DNA from 2 places in the Frankia sp. CcI49 genome. Region 1 is predicted to be linked to the other one. Evidence: riboswitches for the same ligand, from Rfam matches in the RefSeq annotation. Region 1 holds a riboswitch; the other holds the start of a gene.
What was found. Region 1 has a riboswitch for thiamine pyrophosphate ahead of thiC (phosphomethylpyrimidine synthase ThiC). Riboswitches for the same ligand answer to the same signal wherever they lie in the genome.

Region 2: another riboswitch for thiamine pyrophosphate. It lies ahead of CcI49_RS06785 (thiazole synthase); the one in region 1 lies ahead of thiC (phosphomethylpyrimidine synthase ThiC).

The regions. Positions count from the first base shown of each region.
Region 1 covers NZ_MOWP01000029.1:102,439-106,935, reverse strand. Annotated here, with positions in the region: gene CcI49_RS42220 (hypothetical protein) at 513-1,394, opposite strand; TPP riboswitch at 1,465-1,586, shown strand; gene thiC (phosphomethylpyrimidine synthase ThiC) at 1,811-3,481, shown strand; gene CcI49_RS26565 (class I SAM-dependent methyltransferase) at 3,783-4,497, opposite strand, start outside.
Region 2 covers NZ_MOWP01000007.1:92,972-97,468, reverse strand. Annotated here, with positions in the region: gene thiH (2-iminoacetate synthase ThiH) at 1-1,039, opposite strand, end outside; gene CcI49_RS06785 (thiazole synthase) at 1,039-2,016, opposite strand; TPP riboswitch at 2,011-2,124, opposite strand; gene pknB (Stk1 family PASTA domain-containing Ser/Thr kinase) at 2,418-4,409, shown strand.

The DNA.
Region 1 (4,497 bases):
CCGCTCCGGAGTCGACCACATGTATCGCGCCGGCGGCGCCGACCACCAGTGTCGCACTGACCGCGGCCAAACCGATCGCAATCGACTGCGCGGGCACGCGACCGCCGCCCCCGTCTCCTCTCCGGCGGCCCAAGGACCGGCCGGACCTTCGGTGTGTCGACATTCCTCCGACCTCCGGGCCGAAGCCGCGCGTCTCCGGCCACCTCCACGCCCCGCACTGGACACCACCATCACACGTGCAAGCAGACTGCCGCGCGGCAACACACCCACAATTTCGCGCAGGTGTCGGTCGCACACGATACGGGCCCGCGACACCCGCCCTCGAACCGCTCCCGACCTGGCCCGACCGAATCGTTGTATGCGTTTACGGAATAGGGGCCTGGAGCCAGTCCAGGAGTAGTTTTCCACAGGCCGGCAACCCGCCATGGACACAACGGATCGACAATGACCATTGTCTGGGTATGACAGCCCGTCCCGGCCGACTCCCCTGGCAGGAGATCGCCGACCTCCAGTCAGGTGTCATCAGCGAGCGCGACGCGATCGGCGCCGGTCTCACCCGGGCCGACATCCGGGCGCGGGTCACCGCCGGCATGTGGCGGCAGCCCGCGCCGGGAGTGCTGATCACGGCGGTCGGGCCGGCCCTGGTCCAGCGAGCCTGGGCTGGCCTGCTCGCGGGCGGCCAGGGAGCGGTGCTCGGTGGGGCCACCGCCGCCGAGCTGGACGGTCTGGTCGACCACGATGACGAGGTCGTCACGGTGCTGGTTCCACCCGAGCGCCGTAACGCGCCGGTGCCCGGCGTGGCCTTCCGCCGCACGGCCCGGCTCACCCCGGCGGACGTGCACCGCGCCCGGCTGCCACCCCGCACCGTGCCGGCCCGTTCCGTCGTCGACCTGGCCGAGTGGTCCGGCGACCGCGGCGCGGCCCGCACCGTGGTCGTCGATGCCCTGGGCCAGGGTTTCGTCACCGTCGAGGCGATGCGGCGGGCGCTGGCGCGCCGCGGGCCGATCACCCGGCGCACCCTGATCGGCGAGACGCTCGACGATCAGAGCCGCCGTACCCCGAAACTGCTGTCCCGCCTCTACCGGCAGATCGAGATCGCCTTCTCGCTGCCCACCGGGCAGACAGTGGCCGTCGGCTCCCCCGACCTTCCCACCGGCCGGCTCGACGTCTGGTATCGGCCCTGGCGGGTGCTTGTGCGCGTCGGCAGACCCGGTCCGGCCCGGGTGCTTTCGGCCACGAAAGTGGTCCTCACTGTGCCTGCCGAACATCTCTGGGAGACCCCGGAGGAGGTCGCCGCCCTGGTCGGGGCGGCGCTGCGGGAGCTCGCCCCGATCCGTCCCGCCGCTGGTCCCGACGCCTGCACCGACCACGCCGAGCCGTCCGGCGAATGGCACGAACCGGTACGTGACGAACTTGGCGAAGATGACCAAGGGGGTGGCGAAGGGGTGGCGCCTGCCGTAGCGTCGAGGCAGATGCGGGAGCTTCCACCCTGGGAGGCTGAGAGGGCGGCCGGGCAACAGCCGGTGCCGCCGACCGCCTGAACCTGTCCGGGTAATTCCGGCGTAGGGAGTGATCAAAGGTGGTGCGTCCCATCCAGCCCGCGCAAGCTGAGTCCACTTCGTCCGAGAATGCACCGATTTCCTCCGGGCCGGGGCTTGCGTCCCAGCAGCCAACGGCCACGATTCCCGCCCCCACTCCGGCCTCCACCCCCGGCCCGGCCGGCGCCGAGGCGGACGGAATTCTGGCCCGGCCGTTCCCCGGCAGCCGCAAGACCTATCTGACCGGTTCCCGGCCCGACCTTCAGGTGCCCATGCGCGAGGTCGCGCTGAGCACCGGCGACAGCCTCGTCCTCTACGACACCTCCGGGCCGTACACCGACCCGGGCGCCGGGGTGGATGTGCGGCGGGGCCTGCAGGCACTGCGGTCCAGCTGGATCATCGACCGCGAAGACACCGAGGAGATCACAGGTCGGGCCGTCCAGCCCGCCGACGACGGGCGCAGCAGGACGAGCGCACCCGAGGCCGACCTGTTCATCGGTTCCGCACGCGCGCCGCGGCGGGCACTCGCCGGCCAGGCGGTGACGCAGCTCGCCTACGCCCGGCGGGGCGAGATCACCCCGGAGATGGAGTTCGTGGCGCTTCGGGAAGGCCTGGCGCCGGAGCTGGTGCGGGACGAGATCGCCGCCGGGCGGGCGGTCCTGCCGGCGAACGTGAACCATCCGGAGAGCGAGCCGATGGCCATCGGCCGCAACCTCCTGGTAAAGATCAACGCGAACATCGGCAACTCGGCCGTCGCCTCGTCCATCGAGGAGGAGGTCGAGAAGATGGTGTGGGCGACCAGGTGGGGCGCCGACACCGTGATGGACCTGTCGACGGGCAGGAACATCCACACCACCCGCGAGTGGATCATCCGCAACTCGCCCGTCCCGATCGGTACCGTCCCGATCTACCAGGCGCTGGAGAAGGTCGGCGGCAAGGCCGAGGAGCTCACCTGGGAGGTCTACCGCGACACCGTCATCGAGCAGGCCGAGCAGGGTGTGGACTACATGACGGTCCATGCCGGCGTGCTGCTGCGGTACGTGCCGATGACCGCGAAGCGCAAGACCGGCATCGTGTCGCGGGGTGGCTCGATCCTGGCCGCGTGGTGCCTCGCCCACCACCAGGAGAACTTCCTCTACACGAACTTCGCCGAGCTCTGCGAGATCCTGCGCGCCTACGACGTCACCTTCTCCCTCGGTGACGGGCTGCGCCCCGGGTCGATCGCCGACGCGAACGACACCGCGCAGCTCGCGGAGCTGGCCACGCTGGGCGAGCTGACCCAGGTGGCGTGGGAGCACGACGTCCAGGTGATGATCGAGGGCCCGGGCCACGTCCCGATGCACAAGATCAAAGAAAACATGGACCTGCAGGCCGAGCTGTGTCATGACGCGCCCTTCTACACGCTCGGTCCGCTCACCACCGACATCGCGCCCGGCTACGACCACATCACCTCCGCGATCGGCGCGGCGATGATCGGTTGGTACGGCACGGCGATGCTCTGCTACGTGACCCCCAAGGAGCACCTCGGCCTGCCGGACCGTGAGGACGTCAAGGCCGGCGTAATCGCCTACAAGATCGCCGCCCACGCGGCGGACCTGGCGAAGGGGCACCCGGGCGCGCAGGCCTGGGACGACGCTCTCTCCGACGCCCGGTTCGACTTCCGCTGGGACGACCAGTTCAACCTCTCGCTGGACCCGGAGACCGCTCGGGAGTACCACGACGAGACACTCCCGGCGGCGCCGGCGAAGGCCGCGCACTTCTGCTCCATGTGCGGCCCGCACTTCTGCTCGATGCGCATCACCCAGGACGTCCGCAAGTACGCCGCCGAGCACGGCCTCGAGACCGAGGAGGCCGTGCAGGCCGGGCTCGCGGAGAAGTCCCGGGAGTTCGCCGAGCAGGGCTCCCGCATCTACCTGCCGCTCGCCGACCAGCAGGCGACCTGATACGTGAGCCTGCTGATCTCTGCGGCTGCTGATCTCTGAGGTTTCCGGTCCCTTGGGCTACCCAGCCGGCCGTCGCCCCCGTCCGGGCGGCGGCCGGTTCGCGTTTCAGGCGGATCCGAGCCTCCGTTCAAAGATCATGGAATTTTGGTCGTTCTGACGACCAAAATCCTCAACTCTTGCCCAACTCTTGCCTGGCAGCAACGGCGGCGGCTGCCGCAGCCCGCGGCGGCGGCTCGAATAGCCGCAGAACGGCACAGCGGCACAGCGGCACAGCGGCGAACCGCTGGGGTGCCAGGCCGGGTCAGCCTTCCTTGCGGGCGAGCACCCGGTAGGTGTTGGAGCGTCTCCCCCGTGCCAGCACGGGCCGGGTCAGCCTGTCCAGCCCCCAGGCCAGCCCGAACGGGACGACCGCGGCCAGCAGCAGGACCGCCCGCAGCACCCGCCGGCCGATCCCGGCCCGGCTGGCGTGCACCCACGGCTCGGGCTTCGGGGCGAGGTTCGCGATGAGCAGCCGCAGGGCACGGGTGAGGTCGCCGGGGCGCTGCGCCGGGCCGAACTGGACCACGATGGGGCGCATCCCGCGGTCCTCGAGCGCCGCGAGCAGGTTGTCGACCGGGATGTAGTGCTGCCGGCGCGGCACGTCCCAGCCAGCCCAGTAGCGCCCCAGCCAGCGGGCGGCCGGGCAGGACGGGTTCGGCAGCTCGAGCAGCAGATGGCCGCCGGGCGGCAGGGCCTTCACCGCGCCGTCCAGCTCCTCGGACGGATACCGGGTGCGCTCCAGATAGCCGAACATGCTGATCACGTCATAGCGCCCGGCGATGCTGTCCGCCACCTGCACGAGCTCGCCCTGGTAGGCGGCCTCCACCCAGCCGCGCGCGCACGCCTCGTCGATCGCGTCGGTGACGTCGAGCGCCCCGAAGGTGGTCATCGGCCAGTGCCGCCGCGCGACGTTGCAGAAGTGCCCGAAGCCGGCGCCGACGTCCAGCCAGGCCCGCGGGGTGACATGGGGTCGCAGC
Region 2 (4,497 bases), on a different contig from region 1:
CGCCGGGCTCGGTGGACGAACCGGCGCTCATCGTCGTGACCGCGATGCGGGCCAGCCCGTCGCGCAGCGCCGCCGGCTCCCTCGTCGACAACGAGATGGCGACATCCGGCTCGAACAGCCGCAGCGCCGCGTGCGCCTGGACGAACTGGGCGTCGGAGACCACCACGGTGGGCGGGAAACCACTGGCACTCGGCTTGATCCTGGGCAGGGCCACGGAGACCTCCGTCCGCCAGAAGCGGCGGCTGAGGAACGAGGCGTGCGCGGCGAGCGCGAGGATGTCGGCCCGCCAGTCCGGTGCGAGCCCGAGCAGCACCCCCAGGCCCAGGCGCCGCACCCCGGCGCGGGCCGCCCGCTCGAACGAGGCCAGCCGGCGGTCGAAGTCGCGTTTCCAGCCGGCGACGTGGACCTCGGCGTAACGCGCCCGGTCGTAGGTCTCCTGGTAGTGGATGGCCCCCTCCAGGCCGGCCGCGACCAGCCGGGTGTAGGTGTCGTCCGACCAGGTCTGGGTCTCGATGCTGATCGAGGGGACGAACGGGCGCAGCCGCTCCACGACATCGACCAGGTAGTCGGCGGAGACCTCGATCCGGTGCTCGCCGGAGACCAGCAGGAGATGCCGGAAACCGAGGTCGACCAGCAGGCGCGCCTCCCCGACGGCCTCCTCCGGGGTCAGTGTGCGCCGCGCCACCTCCAGGCCCTTCGCGAAGCCGCAGTACGTGCAGGACGACAGGCAGGCGTTCGACACGTAGAGCGGGGCGAACATCCGCACCGCCCGCCCGAAGCGCCGCAGTGTGGTCGCCTGCGCGAGCTGCGCGAGCTCCTCCAGCCGGCCGGTGGCGGCCGGCGACAGCAGCACGGCGAGATCGGCGAGGCCGAGACGGCCGCCGGTGTCGCCGTGCGCGCCGCCACCCCGGCCAGCGGCGGCCGCCCGGCGCAGCACCGCGTCCACCTCGGCCGGGCCCGCCTCGCGGGCGGACCGGGCCAGGCCCGGGATGTCCGACGCGGCGAGCTCGTGGGCGAACAGGCCCGGCGGGCTGGCCATCAGGCGCCCCCGCCAACGCCGCTGCTCACGGTGCCGCTGCCGACCGCGCCACTGCTCACGGCGCCGCTGCTCACGGCGCCGCTGCCGACCGTGCCACCGGCGCCGTCGTCGGTGAGCGAGCCGAGGAAGCCGGTGAGCGGGGAGGACGCCGCGGCCACCGTCGCGCTACCCGGCCGCGCGCGACCGGCGAGATACCCCAGCCGCCCCGCGGTGGTCGCGAGCGCGAACGCGCGCGCCATCGTGACCGGATCGGCGCTGATCGCGATCGCGGTGTTGACCAGCACCGCGTCGGCACCGATCTCCATCGCCTCGGCGGCGTCGGACGGCGCGCCGAGGCCCGCGTCGACCACGACCGGGACGCCGGCGGTCTCGACGATCGCCTCGATCGCGTCCCGGGTCCGCAGGCCGCGGTTGGAGCCGATCCAGCTGCCGAGCGGCATCACCGTGGCACAGCCGGCCTCCTCGAGCCGGCGGGCGAGCACCGGGTCGGCCGAGCAGTACGGGAGCACGGTGAACCCGTCGGCGACCATCAGCTCCGCCGCGCGCAGCGTCTCGATCGGGTCGGGTGCGAGGGTGCGCGGGTCCGGCGTGACCTCCAGCTTCACCAGCGCGGTGCCGGTCGCCGCGCGGCCGAGCCGGGCCAGCCGCAGCGCCTCGGCCGCGTCGACCGCCCCGGAGGTGTTCGGCAGCAGCGTCATCCCGGCCGGGACGAAGTCGAGCACGTCGCCCTCTCCCGCCCGCGACAGGTCCACCCGGCGCAGCGCGATGGTGACGATGTCGGCGCCGGAGGCGACCAGGCTCGCCCGCATCAGCTCGTGGCTGGCGAACTTGCCGGTGCCCACCAGAAGCCGGCTGGCGTAGGCGGTGCCGGCGATCTGGAGGGGGTCCTCCCCGAGGCCGGCCGCAGCGGCCGCACCGGCCGTGCCGGCCGGACCTGCCTTGATGGCAGGACCCGTCGGCGTGATCTGTTGTGTCATCGAGCGATTCCTCCCCACGCGCGCATGACCGCGATCGGGTCTGCGGGTCGCCGACGGCATCCTGATCGGCCTCTCAGCCCGCGTCCGCGGGCTCCCCGGTCACGCCACAGTGTAAGCACCAGAAGTGGAGGTACCCAGCCAGTTCCCGCAGCTGGCGGCGGGGACGGCGGGGAAAGGGTGTGAGCCGCGCCGCGCCGGCCGAGGTGGGCCGCCCGCGCGGGCGTCGAGATTTCGCCCGGCCCAGAAGAAAATCCGCGACTGATCGCGCCACTCCGGCGCAGATTCGCCACTTTGTGACGAAAGTCCCGCCCGTTTGGGCGCCACTCCGACGGATTTGCGAAGTAAGACCACTGTCCGACGGTCGGAACGGCCGATCGTAAACTGTCCCCGTGGATGCCACGGTGACCGACCCTGTCATCGGTCGTCTTCTCGATGGGCGGTACACCGCCCAGGAGCGGCTTGCCGTCGGCGGGATGGCGACGGTGTACGTCGCGCACGACAACCGCCTCGACCGTTTCGTCGCGCTCAAGATCATGCACCCGAACCTCAGCCACGACCCCGAGTTCGTGGCCCGGTTCCACCGGGAGGCGAACGCGGTCGCCCGGCTCAGCACGCCACGCGTCGTGTCGATCCTCGACCAGGGTTCGGACCGGACGACGGCCGGCGTCCTGCACTACCTGGTCATGGAGCTGGTGCGCGGGCGGTCGCTGCGCGAGTACCTGACCACCCGCGGGCGGCTGACCGTGCCCGAGGTCGTCGAGATCTTCGAGCCCGTCGCGGAGGCGCTCGCCGCCGCGCACGCCGCCGGGATCATCCACCGCGACATCAAGCCGGAGAACATCCTGCTCGGTGACGACGGCCAGGTGAAGGTCGCCGACTTCGGGCTCGCCCGGCCGGTGTCCCAGCCGACCCAGGCGGTGACCGGCGGCGTCGTCATGGGCACCGTCGGGTACCTGGCACCCGAGCAGGTCACCCACGGCACCGCCGGCATGCGCAGCGACGTCTACGCCGCCGGCGTCATGCTCTTCGAGATGATCACCGGCCAGCTCCCGCACAACGGTGAGACGCCGATGTCGGTGGCCTACCAGTCCGTCCACGGTGACGTGCCCGCGCCGTCCTCGGTCGTGTTCGACGTCCCCGCCGAGCTGGACGCGCTCACGCTGCGGGCCACCGCACGCGACCCGAACCACCGGCCGGCCGACGGCGCCGCGCTGCTCGCCGAGCTGCGGGCGATCCTGCCCTACCTTCCCGCGCCCGGTGACGACGAGGAGTACCACTCCGGGTTCACCGGCCCGCTGCAGTCGCCTACCCCGCCGCGGGGCCCAGGAGCGGGGGCGTACCCGGGCGCCCTGCCGGCGCAGCCGCCTCGGCCACCGGTCGCGCCGACCAGCATGATCAGCACCGGCTCGGGCCAGGGCCGCCGCCGGCGGCCGCAGGAGGCCCGGTCCGGGCGGCTGCCCGCCGGCCCCGCGGTCATCGCCGGTGTCGTGGTGGTCTGCCTGGTCCTCGGCGTGGTCCTGTTCCGCGCGCTGCTGGGCGGCACCAAGCCCGAGGTGCCGCTGCTGCTCGGGCTGACCAAGGCGGCGGCCGAGAAGAACCTGAACGAGGCCGGCATCAGGTTCAAATACGGCCAGACGCTCGCCAGCGACACGTACGCCGAGGGCCAGGTCGCCGAGCAGGACCCGGAGACCGGCGCCAAGATCAGCGACGACACCGTCGTGACGCTTCGGCTGAGCAGCGGCACACCGAAGGCGGTCGTTCCTGCTCTCGCCGGGAAGACCGCCGAACAGGCCCAGGTCGAGCTGACCCAGGCGAAGCTCACGGTCGGCGGGCGCAACGCGGAGGCCAACGACACCGTCCCCGAGGGCCAGGTCATCCGAACCGAGCCGCAGGCCGGCACGGCGGTCGAGCGGAACACACCGGTGATCCTGTACGTGAGCTCCGGGCCGTCGACGGCGGAGATCCCCGGCGACCTCGTCGGGCTGACCTACGACGAGGCCAAGGCGAAGCTGGACGCGCTGGGCCTCAGCCTCACCGTGAAGCAGTCGCTGATCACCGACGACAGCGTGGAGCCGGGCCAGGTCGCGCGCACCTCGCCGAGCCCCGGCCAACGGGTGAACGCGGGTGCCACCGTCACCCTCTTCGTCGCCAAGGACTCCGACTCCGATTCCGACTCCGGTGGCGGCGACGGCAGCGGGGTCATGGTGACCGTGCCCAACGTCGTGGGCAAGTCCTGGTCGGACGCCGAGCGCATCCTGAACCGCGTCGGGCTCAAGGCTGCCCGGCAGGACTGGATCGCCAACAAGGTGAAGTCCCAGAAGCCGAAGGCCGGCAGCAAGATCGAGCGGGGAAGCACGGTCCAGCTTCAGATGGAGTGGGGCGTGACCAACTGACCCGGCCGGGCTGACCTGCCAGGCCGGGCGCCGCGCCGTCGGGAAACAGTCGGCGTCACCGCCTCCGCGACCCGGATCGGGTACATTC